2 regions of the Mesobacterium hydrothermale genome follow, and region 2 is predicted to be linked to the other one. Evidence: riboswitches for the same ligand, from Rfam matches in the RefSeq annotation. Region 2 holds a riboswitch; the other holds the start of a gene.
The links. Region 2 has a riboswitch for cobalamin ahead of VK792_RS17350 (energy-coupling factor ABC transporter permease). Riboswitches for the same ligand answer to the same signal wherever they lie in the genome.
Positions count from the first base shown of each region.

Region 1 (6,959 bases), on a different contig from region 2:
CCCGGTGCAGCAGCACCAGCCGGGTGCAATAGCGCGCGGCCAGCGTCAGGTCGTGCAGCGACACCAGCACCCCCCGGCCTTCGCGGGCCAAGTCGCGGAACACCTGCAACGTGGCGATCTGCGCGGCGGGGTCCAACCCGGCGACCGGTTCATCGGCCATCAACAGCGGGGTTTCCTGTGCCAGCGCGCGGGCGATCAGAACGCGGGCCTGTTCGCCCCCCGAAAGCGCCGTGGCGCTGCGGCTGCGGAAACTGTCCAGCCCCATTCGGGTCAGGGCGCTGTCCACCGCGGCGCGATCCTCGGGGCGCAGGCGGCTTCCGGTGGGGCGATGGGGCAGGCGGCCCAGGGCGACCAGGGTTTCAACCTCGAGCGGCCAGGCAATATCGCGCGCTTGCGGCATCCAGGCGGCGGCCTTGGCGCGGGCAGTGGCGGGCAGGGTTGCCAGCGACGATTGTCCGCTGTGCGGCAAGAGGCCAAGGGCCGCGCGCATCAGCGTGGTCTTTCCCGCGCCGTTGGGGCCGATCAGGCCGACGCAGTCGCCTTCGGCCAGCGACAGCGACACCGCATCGACGACCGGACATTCGCCGCGCCGCACGGTCAGGTTTTGCAGCGAAAGGAGGGTCATGCGATTTCCTTTCGGGTCTTGTAGATCAGGTGCAGGAACAGCGGTGCCCCGACCAGCGCCATCACGACACCGAGCTTGAGGTCGCGGTCTGGCAGCACCAGCCGCACGGCGATATCGGCGGCCAGGACCATCGCCGCCCCGCCAAGGGCCGAGGCCCAGAGCAGAACGGACGGCCGCGCCTTGGCGAACGGACGCAGCAGATGCGGCACGATCAACCCGACAAAGCCCACGGCCCCGGCCACGGCGGTGCCCGCGCCGACGGCGGCGGCGGTGCCAATAAGCAGCCGCAGACGCAGCCCGCGCATCGAGACGCCCATGGCCTGTGCCGCGTCTTCGCCCAGCGACAGCGCATCGAGCCCCCGGCCCAGCGTGGCCAGCAGGACCCAGCCCAGCGCCATCACCGGCAGGGCCAGCGCGACATGGGCCATCGACCGGTCGGCCACGCTGCCCATCATCCAGAACATGATCTCGCTGGCCGCGTAGGGGTTGGGCGACAGGTTCAGCACCAGCGAGGTCAGCGCGCCGGCCAAGGCCGAAATCGCGATCCCGGCAAGGATCAGCGTCAATGACGATCCGCGCGGACCTGCAAGCAGCAGGATCAGAAGGACCGACAGCGCGGCAAAGCCAAGCGCGGCCAGCGGCAGGGCCAGCGTGACCCATGCGGCGATCCCGGTTTGCAGCGCGATGACCGCGCCAAGCGCCGCCGATCCGCTGACGCCGATCAGCCCGGGTTCGGCCAGCGGGTTGCGCAGGAAACCCTGCATCGCCGCCCCCGAAAGGCCCAGCGACGCGCCCAGGCAGGCGGCCAGAATGGCGCGGGGCAGACGGATTTCCTGCATCACCATCTGCACCAGCGGATCGCCGGTGCCGAACAGCGCGCGGAGCGCTTGCCCCAGGGGGATCGGGGCATAGCCCACCGCCAGCGACGCGGCGAAAAGCAGGGCAAGCAAACCAGAAAGCGTGGCAAACAGCTTCATTGCCGGTCCTCCCAGTCCTGCCGGATCGCACGCATTTCAGCAACCGCGTCCAGCAGCTGTGGCAATTCGCAGACCCAGGCCGCGCCGTCCTCGATCCGGCGCAGCTTGCCGCTGTCGCGCAGGACCGGGTGATCCAGCAGTTCGGTGGCCCGCGAATGGCCACCATAGGGGCGGCCGATCAGGATCAGGTCCGGGTCGTCCAGCACCAGCTCTTCGAGCGGCAGGCGGCCGCCGAAGGGCAGGCCGCGCGCCTCGGCGATGTTGTCCATGCCAGCGTGGAACAGGATGTCCCCCGGCAGGGTCTGGCGCCCGGCGGTGTTGCCAAGCGCATAGTACAGGGCCACGCGGGGGCGGCGGGACGGTGCGTCGGTCAGTGCCGCAAGGCGGGCGTCGAACTGCGCCAGCACCTCGGCGGCGCGGTTTTCCTGCCCCAGAAGCGCGCCCATCCGGGCGATGTTGGCGCGGGCGTCGTTCAGCGAATTGATCGGGGCAAAGACCTCGACCCGGTAGCCCAGCCGTTCCAGCATCGACACGGTGGCACGGGTGGTGAACGTGCCCGCCAGCACCAGATCGGGGTCCAGCAGCACGATGTCCTCGGCCTTGCCGGAATTGGTGGGCAGGGCGCGGGCGGCTTCGACCATGGCAGAGGTGCGGGGATCGCGCGACAGCAGGCTGACCGAGGTCAGCTGCCCGGGCGCCGCCAGCAAAAGCGCCAGCTGGTCGGTACAAACGTTGAGAGAGACGACGCGTTGCGGCGCCGCCAGCACCGCCGCCCCGGCGAACACCAGGGCGGCGGCAAGGCCTATGATCTTAGAACGACGCACGGACCCCAAGGAACCACGACCGCCCGGCAGTGTTGTAGCCCGCAGCGGTCTGGTAATCCGCATCGGTCAGGTTTTCGACCCGCAGATACCCCGTCAGGCTGTCGCTGAAAGCGTAGTTCATCTGCGCGTTCACCACGGTGAAATCCGTCAGCGGGGTGCCGAATTCATCCGGGAAGTCGGCGGCGTGGCGCAGAGTGATCGAGCCGTTCAGCTTGTTGGTGATCTCGGCATCGACCCCCAGTGCCAGGTCATAGCGCGGGATCCGCAGTTGTGGGTTGTCGCTGGCATCGCGGCTGTCGGTATAGGTGAAGGCCCCGGTCAGGCTGACCCGATCGGAAACTGGCACGGCTCCGGACAGTTCCACGCCCTGGCTGACGGTGGTGCCGGGGCGCTGGGCATAGGCGCCGGGCAGCGGACCCAGCCAACCGTCTGGATCGAAATACTGGATCAGGTTGTCGATCTCGGAATAGAACAGTGTGGCCTTGACGTTGGCGCCGTTGCGATAGGCGTGCTCGACGCTGAGTTCCGCGTTGCGGCTTTTTTCCGGCTCCAGCGCGGCATTGCCCGACCAGGGATCGTAAAGTTCATAAAGCGATGGCGCACGGAAGCCGCTGGACACCAGCGCGCGCACCGTGGTGTTCGCGGTCGGACGCCATGCCAGCGCGGCACGGGCGGAATTGTGGCCGCCGAACGCATCGTGGTCGTCATGGCGCAGCGAAACGGTCAGGTCCAGCGCCTCGGACGGCGCGAAATTTGCCTCGGCAAAGATGCCGGTGGTTTCCGCCGTGCCGCCACCAGCAGAGCCGAAGGCCAGCGTATCGCTTTTCTCGCGCGTCCAGTCGCCGCCGAAGGTCAACGCGGTGGCGCCCATCGTCCATGCCGCCTTGTAGTCGATGGTATCCCGCTCGCCCTTGTAGGTGCCGGTAAAGGCTGAGGTGGCCAGGGAGCGGTCGATTTCGTAGTGCGACGCCGAGAAGTTGTGGGTCACCGCACCGGTTTCCAGCGTGCCATACACGCGCAACGCACGTGTCGTGGCATCCGAAATTCCGGTTTCATCGGCAGCAGAGGCGTCGTAATCGCCGGTCGAGTCCATCCAGTAGCCGTCGAAGCCCAGTTTCAGCGTGTCTGTGACATCATATTCGCCACCAAGGGTCAGTTGCGTGCCTTCGTATCCGTCATCCTCGGTGCCGCCGACGCGGGCCGAGAAGCCGTCTGTCTTGGTACTTGTCAGCCCAAAGGACAGTGCGCCGCGGTCGTCACCCACGTTGACGGACAGCCCGCCGCGCCGGGTGTTGTAGCTGCCGCCTTCGGCAAAGACCTCGACCGAGCGGTCGTTGCGGCGCTTGGGGTTGGTGGTCACGTCGATGATGCCGCCGACCGCCTCGGAGCCGTGGACCGCAGATTGCGCGCCTTTCACGACTTCGACCCGGGTCACGTTGCCCAGCGACAGGTTGGCCCAGTCGAACTGGGTCTGCACGCCCGACGGATCGGTCACGTCGATGCCGTTGACCATGACGGGGCTGTAGGGGCCCGACAGGCCGCGCATCCGCAGGATGGTGACGCCGCCGATGCCGCCATTGCTGGCCACCGTCAGGCCAGGCAGCGCGGCCAGCGTATCGGCCAGTTGGGTCGTGCCCGCGTCGCGCAGCGTGGCTTCGCCCAGAATGTCGACATTGGCGCCGGACCGGTTCAGGTCGGTCAGGGTCTGGTTTGCGAATATGGTGATTTCGTCCAGTTCCATCGCGTCTTGTGCCAGCGCGGGCGCGGCAGCAAGGGCGATCAGTGATACGGTGCCCAAGATACGGGTCATGTCCGTTGTCCCTTTCGTTCTGGCGCATTTCGATGGCGCCAAGGAGAGTATTGGTTCTTGGAAAGGGACGCCTCTCCGCGAACGGTGCAAAGATTGTCACCACTGCCGGAGAGCCGTTATCCGTCGCACGCCCCGCGCGCGGATAGGGTGATCGACTCGGCAGGTCTCCTGACTTGCGGGTCATTGCGTGGTCCGGGCCTTCCCGGGGCTGGACCCCAGTGGCATGTGCCGGTCACGCTCGCCGCTTACAGTTGCGGGGGCAGCCGCGGATTTGCACCGCGTTCCCTTTTCACCAGAGTCGCCTCTGGACCGAGATGGAGGGTGATTACGCCCTGACCCCTGCGAAGGCAAGAACGCAAAGCGACACCCCGGCCCTCAGGCACGACGCGAGGCGCGGCGCAGGCTGTTCGACGGGATTGCACCGAGCTTTTGGGAATTCGTGGGAACCGTCTTGGTCGTGCAGCGGCAGGACGTCGGCGGGGGCTGGCCTACGAATCAAAACTCGTTGAATCGGCTGATTCGAAGATGTATTTTGAGAACGTAGGCAGAACATTTCGTCGCCCCCTTGTGGATAAGTCTGGGGGAGAAGTCTTTGGGTGGGATTTCTTGGTACTTTTTCGAGGTTTTGTTATTCAACCATATTTAGTGTTTTTTGTTTTTAATCGGTCAACAATTAGCGTTGATGGATGGGGGTCAGGCACCAGAAGTTGTTTCAGGCCCGCCTGTGGAGCAATATGCAGTGCCATGCGTTCCCATTTTGCGTTGACGTCCCATGATTTCCCAGTGTATCCCTTGTTCATCGAATGAGGGACGGGACAAAGGGCAACGCAGAGCCCGAACAAAAAAATCCCGAAATAACAAAAAGCAGGTTCATACAGGCCCCGCTCCTTCATTTGTAACAAAGAGATCCGGCGCGCGGGCGAGCAGACATCCCCCCAGGTGGCGCGCGCAGCTGGACCTTCCCGCTCAGCGGGAGAGTGGCGGCGGGTTGATCAGTGGCAGCAGATCAACCCGCCGTTTCAATTTCAGGGGGACGAAATGAAGGGGCCGGTAGGGCAGTGGCGCTGAGCTTCAGAGGCGAATTCAACCAAAAGGTTGACGGCAAGGGGCGCATGTCGATCCCCGCTCCGTATCGCCGCGTGCTCGAAGATGGCGACCCCAACTACCCCGACGCCCCCAATGCCCGCCTTGTCGTGCTGTACGGTACTCACCTGAAGGGCTCGCTTCACGTTTATACGATCGAGGCGATGAACGAGATCGAGGCGGAGATTCAGAAACTTCCGCGTGGGTCGGTCGAGCGCAAGGCCGCCAGCCGCATGATCCTTGGGAAAAGCTGGGAAACCGAGATCGACCGCGACGGACGGATCGTGCTGCCCAAAGAGCGCCGCGAACAGATCGGCCTGGAAGGCGAGGCGACGATGATCGCTATGGGCGACTATTTCGAGATCTGGAACAAGGCCACGTTCGAAGCGCAGGAACAGGCCGAGGTCGAGGAATTCCTGGCCCAACAGGACGAGGATTTCGATCCGCTGTCGCTGCTGGGCGGCTGACGGGAGGGGATCATGGCAACGCACCCTTCCGCCGATGCGCCTCACATTCCTGTCCTGCTGCGCCCCTTGCTGGCCGCTGTGGCGCCGGTTTCCGGGACATGGGTCGATGGTACATTCGGCGCCGGCGGCTATGCCCGCGGGCTGCTGGACGCAGGTGCGGACCGCGTGATCGGCATCGACCGCGATCCGCTGGCCCACCAGATGGCTACGACATGGAGCGGTGCGTTCGGCGCACGGCTGGACCTGGTTCAGGACAATTTCGCCAATATGGCTGACCATGTCGACCAGGTGGATGGCGTGGTGCTGGACCTGGGCGTGTCGTCGATGCAGCTGGACCAGGCCGAGCGCGGGTTTTCCTTCATGAAAGATGGCCCCCTGGACATGCGCATGGCGCAGGACGGGCCAAGTGCTGCGGACATCGTCAACCAGGCCGAGGAATCCGAACTGGCCGACATACTGTATATCTACGGTGAAGAACGCGCTTCGCGCCGGATCGCGCGGGCCATCGTCAAGGACCGCGCGGCCCAGCCGATCACGACAACGCTGCGACTGGCCGGGATCGTCGAAGGCTGCCTGCCGCGGGCGAAACCCGGGCAAAGCCACCCGGCCACGCGCAGCTTTCAGGCCCTGCGGATCGCGGTGAACGACGAATATGTCGCACTTTATCAGGGGCTTATGGCTGCGGAACAGGTTTTGAAGCCTGGTGGCAAGCTGGCCGTCGTGACGTTCCACTCGGTCGAGGACCGGATGGTCAAGCGCTTCCTTCAGGCGCGGGCGGGTCAGGGCGGACACGCCAACCGCTATGCCCCGCAACAAGACATCGCCGCGCCCCAGTTCACGTTGTTGTCGCGCAAGGCCATTGGCCCGGATGACGTGGAACTGGCCGAAAACCCGCGCTCCCGGTCTGCCAAGCTGCGCGTCGCGCAGCGCACTGATGCGCCCGCGGGCGAGATTGATCCGAAATCCATTGCCATGCCACAGCTCAAGGGGACACGCTGATGCGCACGCTGCTTTATGGGGTGACATTTCTGACAGTGATCGGACTGGCCTTCTGGGCCTATCGCGAAAACTATCGCACGCAGGATGTGCTGGCCGAGATTGAAACGCTGCAACGCGACATCGGCGCCCGGCGCGAACGGTTGAACGTGCTCAAGGCGGAATGGGCCTATCTGA
Region 1 is NZ_JAYLLH010000002.1:48,731-55,689, forward strand. It holds gene VK792_RS01665 (ABC transporter ATP-binding protein) at 1-625, opposite strand, end outside; gene VK792_RS01670 (FecCD family ABC transporter permease) at 622-1,602, opposite strand; gene VK792_RS01675 (ABC transporter substrate-binding protein) at 1,599-2,426, opposite strand; gene VK792_RS01680 (TonB-dependent receptor plug domain-containing protein) at 2,413-4,236, opposite strand; cobalamin riboswitch at 4,379-4,565, opposite strand; gene VK792_RS01685 (hypothetical protein) at 4,869-5,036, opposite strand; gene VK792_RS01690 (division/cell wall cluster transcriptional repressor MraZ) at 5,349-5,786, shown strand; gene rsmH (16S rRNA (cytosine(1402)-N(4))-methyltransferase RsmH) at 5,799-6,785, shown strand; gene ftsL (cell division protein FtsL) at 6,785-6,959, shown strand, end outside.
Region 1: linked by a shared signal. The riboswitch ahead of VK792_RS01680 (TonB-dependent receptor plug domain-containing protein) and the one ahead of VK792_RS17350 (energy-coupling factor ABC transporter permease) in region 2 are both predicted to bind cobalamin.

Region 2 (6,959 bases):
CGGGCGCGGCTTCACACCCCGGACTTCTCAATCCGCGGATCGGCTTTCGCATGGCGCGACCAAACCGGCGTCCATTTTGCGATCGCGGCATCGGTGATGCATTCCTCACCAGTGATAATAGCGTCGATGGAAAGATCCTTGATCAGGGCGAAGATGCGCGAAGTCACCCCGCCGGTCAGCGCAAGTATTCGCTTGAGCGACTTGACCTTCAGATTGGATTTCTTCTCGAGGGGCATTGCCGCGATGAGTGCCTGGATCATGTCCGAGAACTCGGCATCGTCGCGCCAGTTTGGCAGGTGATGTTCGTCCAGCCGCCTGGCAAGCTGGATATCACCACGGATGGCATCGACGGCCTCGCTGACCCCGAGGCAGACCAGCGACACCTCGAGTTCATTGCTAAGATACCGCAGAACATTGAGAAAGCGGCGCTGTTCGCGGTGAGTCCCGGCCAAGAGGTTGTGGACCTCGTCGATCATGATCATCCGCAGACGGACTCGCTATGTGAGGGCGGCCCGACTGGGGGCTTTGCTCCACAAGGGGTGGGTCAAATTTAAACGCTGAAACCGGGTCAGTTTTGAACGCTCATTAGACAACTCGGCCTCGTCCCGAGGTGAATCGGCCGCAGAAACGGGTAACGGACCCAAAAGAGCGAGAATTGTTGAGACAGATGCAAGCCGCGCCGATTGCGAACCGCCAGTTCCACGCATCCGACCTGTGTCGTTTGATCGGGCACGCTGCCTATGAAGCGCGGGTACTCGACGTAATCCGCAAGTTTGGGTGCCAGAGGTTCTCAGCGACGTTGGCGGTGCACGGGCAAGCGGTGTTGGCAGGGGAGATTTCGAGGTGAACTAGCTCAGAATGATCTGCGGAGGTCGTCAACCCGGGGACATCAGCCGACATATGCCGCTAAGGAAAAGGCGGAGCGGCAAGGTTAATCATTCCTGAGCGGCATATGGGCGGTCATGGATCACCACCTCGGGAACTTGGGCCCATCCGCGTGCTCGACCGATCCCGAAAGGACAAGGGTCTCGGGAAGGGTGTAAAACAGGGCCGTATATGGGCCTACATGCGCGATGAACGGCCATGGTCAGGCGTGGCGCCGCCTGGCGCGGTCTACTACTTCTCCCCAGACAGGAAGGGCGAGCATCCGCGCGGTCATCTCGCGAACTCGTAAGGCATTCTGCAGGCGGACGTCTATGCCGGCTTCAAGGATCTCTACGAGACGCGGTCGGACGACACGCAGCAGTTCCACGAGGCGGCCTGTTGGGCACATCTGCGGCGCGACTTCCACGACGTGTGGACGGCCAACAAATCTGAGATCGATCGCGAGATCACCGGGCAGCCGGCGGATCTCCAACTTGCGGCCCGCAAGAAACACAGCGCCGAGAAGGTTGCGGCCTTCAAGGCCTGGGCCGAGCAGCAGCTGACGCGCATCCCCGGCAAGAGCGACCTAGCCAAGGCCTTCCGCTACGCCCTGAACCGCTGGCCCTCCTTCACGCTCTTCCTGGAGGATGATCGCGTCGCCATCGACAACAACCCCGCCGAGCGCGCGATGCGCCCGATCGGCGTCGGGCGGAAGAATTGGCTCTTCTCCGGATCGGATACCGGCGGCGAAACCCTGGCCCGCGCGATGACGCTGATCGAGAGCGCGAAGATGAGCAGCCTCGACCCCCAAGCCTACCTCGCCGACATCCTCGGCCGGATCCACGATCACAAAGCAATCCGCCTCGACGAGTTGCTGCCGTGGAACTGGACGCCTAAGCCACCGGCGAGGCCCGAAAACGAAGCGGCCTGAGTGAGCAAGGCGGTCTATACCGAGCGGTTATGATTTAAGGGAAAAAATATCTGAATTAAAGGCAAAATCTCATATTTAAGGGTAAAGCACAGCCGTCGATTTCGTTGAATTTCTCATCTCACAATTAAGGGCTAAGCGACACTAGGACTGAAAGGAGCCAACCTCAAATGCCCGGAACTTGCCGTGAGGGAATTTCCACCACATTTGCGACACGACCGGTTATGAACCCTGACCCTGGTCAGCTCATTCGGCGCAGCAGATAGATATCCATCACCCAGCCGTTTTCCGCCCGCAGGGTCTCCCGGACCTTTACGATCTGCGCCGCGACATCGGACAGAACTCCGGCGACAAGGCGCTCTTGCGGCATCGCCACGCACCCACCCCACCAAATCCGGAATCCCTCGGGATCGAGCGACCGGAACGAGCACTCTCCATCGAGCATTACGACGATGGTTTCCGCATCAGCCGGCCAACCGTGGTCGCGCAGCTGCCGCCCCGTCGTGATCATGACCGGCGCACCCACCTCGTTGAGCGGAATGGCATGGGCTGCGCAAAGCGCCTGTATCGCGGTGATGCCGGGAATGACGCGCGGTTTCAGCAGAATGCGACGCCCCAATATCTCGGCGATACGCAGGCTGCTGTCGTAGAGCATCGGATCGCCCCAGATCAGCAGGGCGACCCTGCCGGGGGTTCCGGGGTCGAGCGTGTCGACGATCACCGCCTCCCAGGCCTCGGCAATCGCGCCATGCCAATCCGCGACGGTCCCGCCATAGCTGGTAGTGACCACGTCGCGCACCGGCAGGTCGAACTCGACCACGCGCCTTTCGGGATTTTTCAGATGCATCGCGAGCAAGGTCCGGCGCAGTTCGGCCAGCTCGGTTTTCTCGGGGCCTTTGACCGGGATCATGATGAGGTCCGCAGCGTTCATCGCCTCGATCGCCTGCAAGGTGACGTGATCAGGGTTTCCGGTGCCGATACCGATCAGGGCAAGTTCGATCATGCGTCTCTCCAAGGGGAAAGGGGGCCATTGGCGGCCCCCTTTCGTCGTCGTTCAGCGGACGTCGCTCAGGCGTAGAGGCGCGGCGTGACGAAGCCGCTGCCGCGCAGGGCGGACGCACGCTTCGCAAGCGCCAGCACCGCCAGATCGACAAGCGGCTCGAGAAGGATCACCGACATATAGGCCGCGCCGAAGGTCAGCACCTGCCCCACTTCGGCAAATCCCTGACCGTAGAGCGCCCAGAACGCGACCCACGCCACGATCCCGCCCTGATAGGCCGTCGAAAGCGCCAGAGCCTGACCGTATTTCAGGTCGACGTAAGCCGTGCCCGGCGCGATCAGACGCTTGGCAAGAAGTTGCAGCCCGAAGAGCGGCACGAGAAGCGTCGTCACGTTCATCCCGTATTGCGGCAGGTCGAAGGGCGCGAAGAACAGGCCCTGAATGAGAAGCCCCAGCGCCAGCCCGATCGCCGCAGGCGCGGCACCAAGCAGTAGAAACAGCGTCGAACCGAGGATCAAATGCACCTCGGAAACGCCAACCGCATGATGCGGCAATATCTGGAAGAAGGTGAAGACCGCGCCGGTGGCGATGGCGGCGCGGGCGATCAGTGAAACGGGGCCCTGTTCGCGTACGGCCTGCGCGGCGATCTTAAGGGTATAAAGACCGGCGGTGGCCGCCGTGGCATAGCTCAGGACGATCTTGGCACCGGTGAAGATGCCGGGTTCGATATGCATATCGCGTTCTCCTTGCCGTCACACCCGACGGCGGTTGATGTGGCTGTTGGCCGGTTTCCTGGCTCGCGGGTCGAAGCGCCACTCCACCTTCCCGGGGGCAACCCCCAGTGGTCTTGTCGGAGCGCGCTCACCGTATACAGTCGCGGGGGCGGCCGGGGCTTCGGGTGCCGCAACTTGGTCCACCCTTCCCCGTTCCCGATTGAGCCCTGCGCTTTGCGCATCTGCGGGCACCAAACAGGGTTTCAGGTAAACGCGACCCGCCGGGCCGCGTCAAGTTTCGATCCCTCTTCAAGCGCGCTTTTCGCGCTCCCATCGGGGGCAAGCGGTCCGTAAAGGATCAGCGCGGGCTGGTCGGACCGGCTCTGCGCCAGTCTTTCCGCCAGTGCAGACACGGTGGTGCGGAGGAGGTGCTGCTCCGGGTGCCCCACAGCCTCGGCCAGAAGTGCGGGCGTCTCGCCGGGCAGACCGTGGGCCTGCAATTGCGCCGCCAGCCGCGGAAAAGTCCGCTTGCCCATGAAAACGACCGTGGTCGCCCCCGGATCGGCTAGCGCGGACCAGTTCAACACTTCGGGCAGATCGCCGGTGATGTCGGCCCCGGTTACGAACTGCACCCGGCGCGCCGTCAGCCGCCGCGTGAGCGGCAGACCCGCCGCTGCCGCCGCCGCGCAGGCCGAGGGCACACCGGGGATGATCTCGTAGTCGATCCCAGCCGCATCAAGCGCGCGCAGCTCTTCTTCGAGGCGCCCGAAAATTCCGCTATCGCCCGATTTCAGTCGCACGATACGGGTCGCAGCGCACGCGTGATCGACCAGAAGTCGGCTGACGTGATCCTGTTTCGGCGAGAGCCGACCCGCCCGTTTGCCGACCGCGATCAACTCGGCCCTCTCGCCTGCATGGACCAGAATCGGGCCCGAGGCGAGATCGTCAAACAGGATCACATCGGCGCGCTGTAGCCGATCGACCGCTTTGAGGGTCAGAAGTTCGGGGTCGCCCGGCCCCGCCGAGACGAAGGAAACGAAACCGCTCATGAGCTGGCCTCCGCGATCAGGTGAAAGAACGTGCCGGTAACGCGCCCGCCGCCCGACATTTCACACAGCGATCCGGTTTCGGGCACCGCGTCGCCATTGGGATCGAAGACACGGGCAAGCGGCGCATCCGGCTGCCACAGGATCGAGGCATAGTGAAACTCGTGGCCACGCGATACCGCCCCCGCGCGATGGCCCGGCAGCGGCGCGATCAGCTCGGCGCGTCGATAGCCCAGATGCATCTTGCGTTTGGCAAAGCTGGTCGCGAGCCCCAGAAGCCCCAGCATCTCGTGGCGCTTTCCCTCGGCGTCGACGATCCCCGCCCCAAGCGTCATGTAACCGCCGCATTCCCCGTGAACCGGACGGGTCTGTGCGAAGCGGCGGGTCCCGTTGAGGAAGGTTCCATTGCCCGCAAGCCGCCCCGCGTGAAGCTCGGGATAGCCTCCGGGCAGCCAGCAGCAATCGGCACTCGGATCGGGGGCCTCATCGGCCAGCGGCGAGAAGGGAAGGATCGTGGCGCCCGCCGCGCGCCAGCCCTCCATCAGGTGCGGATAGACGAAGGAAAACGCGGCGTCGCGAGCAAGCGCGATCCGGCTGCCGGGAGGCGGCACCGGGCGGCATGGCGAAGCGTCGGGTGGAGAGGCCTTCGCGCAAGCGAGGATCGCGTCGAGGTCGCAATGCTCCGCCACGATCCGACCGGCCTCGGTCAGGAGCCGCGCCAGATCCCCTGTCTCCTCGGCCTGCACAAGGCCCAGATGGCGCGACGGCAATTCGATCCCTGCGGCACGCGGGAGCACGCCCAGCACCGGCACCCCGATCCCCTCGAAGCCCTGGCGCACCAGCGCTTCGTGGCGGGGCGAGGCGATCTTGTTGAGCACAACCCCCGCGACCGTGACGCCCTTGCGAAACTGGGCCAATCCCTGCGCGACCGCCGCCGCCGTCTGCGCCTGTCCCGAGGCGTCGACCACCAGCACCACCGGCCAGCCCATCAGCGCCGAGATATCGGCGCTGGCGCCGGTCCCGGTCTCACCCGGCACGGCCACCCCGTCGAACAGTCCCATCGAGCCCTCGGCGACGATGATATCCGCCACGCGATCCGCAAGCTGCGCGATCTGAGCGGGCGCCATTGCCCAGGCGTCGAGATTGACCGAAGACCGTCCCGCCGCTGCCCGATGAAAGGCTGGATCAATGTAATCCGGGCCACATTTGAAGGGCTGCACCGCCAGCCCCCGCGCGCGCAACGCCGCGAGCAAACCAAGCGTCAGCGTCGTCTTCCCCGCGCCGGAAGCCGGGGCCGAGATCACCAGACCCGGGGTCATTCACCGCGCTCCGGTGCGGTCTCTGGAAAGCGCGGATCGGTGCCGACGGGGCGGTAACGGCGGTCGTAATCGCCCGCGTAAAGGCGGCTTTCGTCGAACGTCTCCGCACCGATCGAATGCCCGACAAGGATCAGCGCGGTGCGTTCCATCTCGGCGCCGATAGCGGTGCGCAACGTACCGAGCGTTGCGCGGACCACACGTTCATCGGGCCAGCTTGCGCGCCAGACGACGGCGACAGGGCAATCGGCGCCGTAATGCGGGCTAAGATCCGCGATGACCTTCTCGAGCACATGCACCGAAAGGTGGATCGCCAGCACCGCCCCCGTGCGCGCGAAATTCTCCAGCGTCTCGCCGGGCGGCATCGCCGTCGCACGGCCCGAGGTCCGCGTGAGAACCACCGACTGCACCACCCCGGGAAGGGTCAGTTCCGCGCTGAGCGTGGCGGCGGCGGCGGCAAAGCTCGGCACGCCCGGCGTCACGTCATAGGGAATGCCCAGTTCGCGCAGGCGGCGCAGCTGTTCTCCCATCGCCGACCAGACCGACAAATCGCCCGAGTGCAGCCGCGCCACGTCCTGCCCCGCCGCATGGGCCGCCGCGATCTCGTCGATGATCTCGTCGAGGCTCAGCGGCGCCGTGTTCACGATCTTCGCCCCCGCCGGGCAATGCGCAAGCAAGGCCTGCGGCACCAGACTGCCCGCATAAAGGCAGACCGGACAGGAGGCGATCAGGTCGCGCCCGCGCAACGTGATCAGATCGGGCGCTCCCGGCCCTGCTCCGATGAAGTGAACCGTCATCCCTCGTCTCCTTCTGCGACGGCGATGGTCACGCCGCCGATGATCTTTCTTGCCTGTATCAGTCGCGTACCCTGCCCTGCGGCCACCAGGGCCGCCGCCTCGGCCACGGATCCTGTGGCGTGCGCCACAAACGACGCCTGCGATTGCGTCGGTGTGGCGACCCCTGCCACGTCGACGCCCTCGACCTCGCGTCCAATCGCCGCCGCCAGTTCCCCGGCCTTCGGCGCTGCCGTCGCGACCCGGTCCACCGGTTCGACAGATGCCAGCGCGGCACGCAGCGACGCCGCAGACGCTC
Region 2 is NZ_JAYLLH010000036.1:333-7,291, forward strand. It holds partial or broken gene VK792_RS17325 (TniQ family protein) at 1-15, opposite strand, end outside; gene VK792_RS17330 (TniB family NTP-binding protein) at 12-482, opposite strand; partial or broken gene VK792_RS17335 (hypothetical protein) at 593-847, shown strand; partial or broken gene tnpC (IS66 family transposase) at 989-1,795, shown strand; gene cobF (precorrin-6A synthase (deacetylating)) at 2,034-2,795, opposite strand; gene VK792_RS17350 (energy-coupling factor ABC transporter permease) at 2,861-3,526, opposite strand; cobalamin riboswitch at 3,558-3,777, opposite strand; gene cobA (uroporphyrinogen-III C-methyltransferase) at 3,769-4,554, opposite strand; gene VK792_RS17360 (cobyrinic acid a,c-diamide synthase CobB) at 4,551-5,870, opposite strand; gene cobM (precorrin-4 C(11)-methyltransferase) at 5,867-6,664, opposite strand; gene VK792_RS17370 (cobalamin biosynthesis protein) at 6,661-6,959, opposite strand, start outside.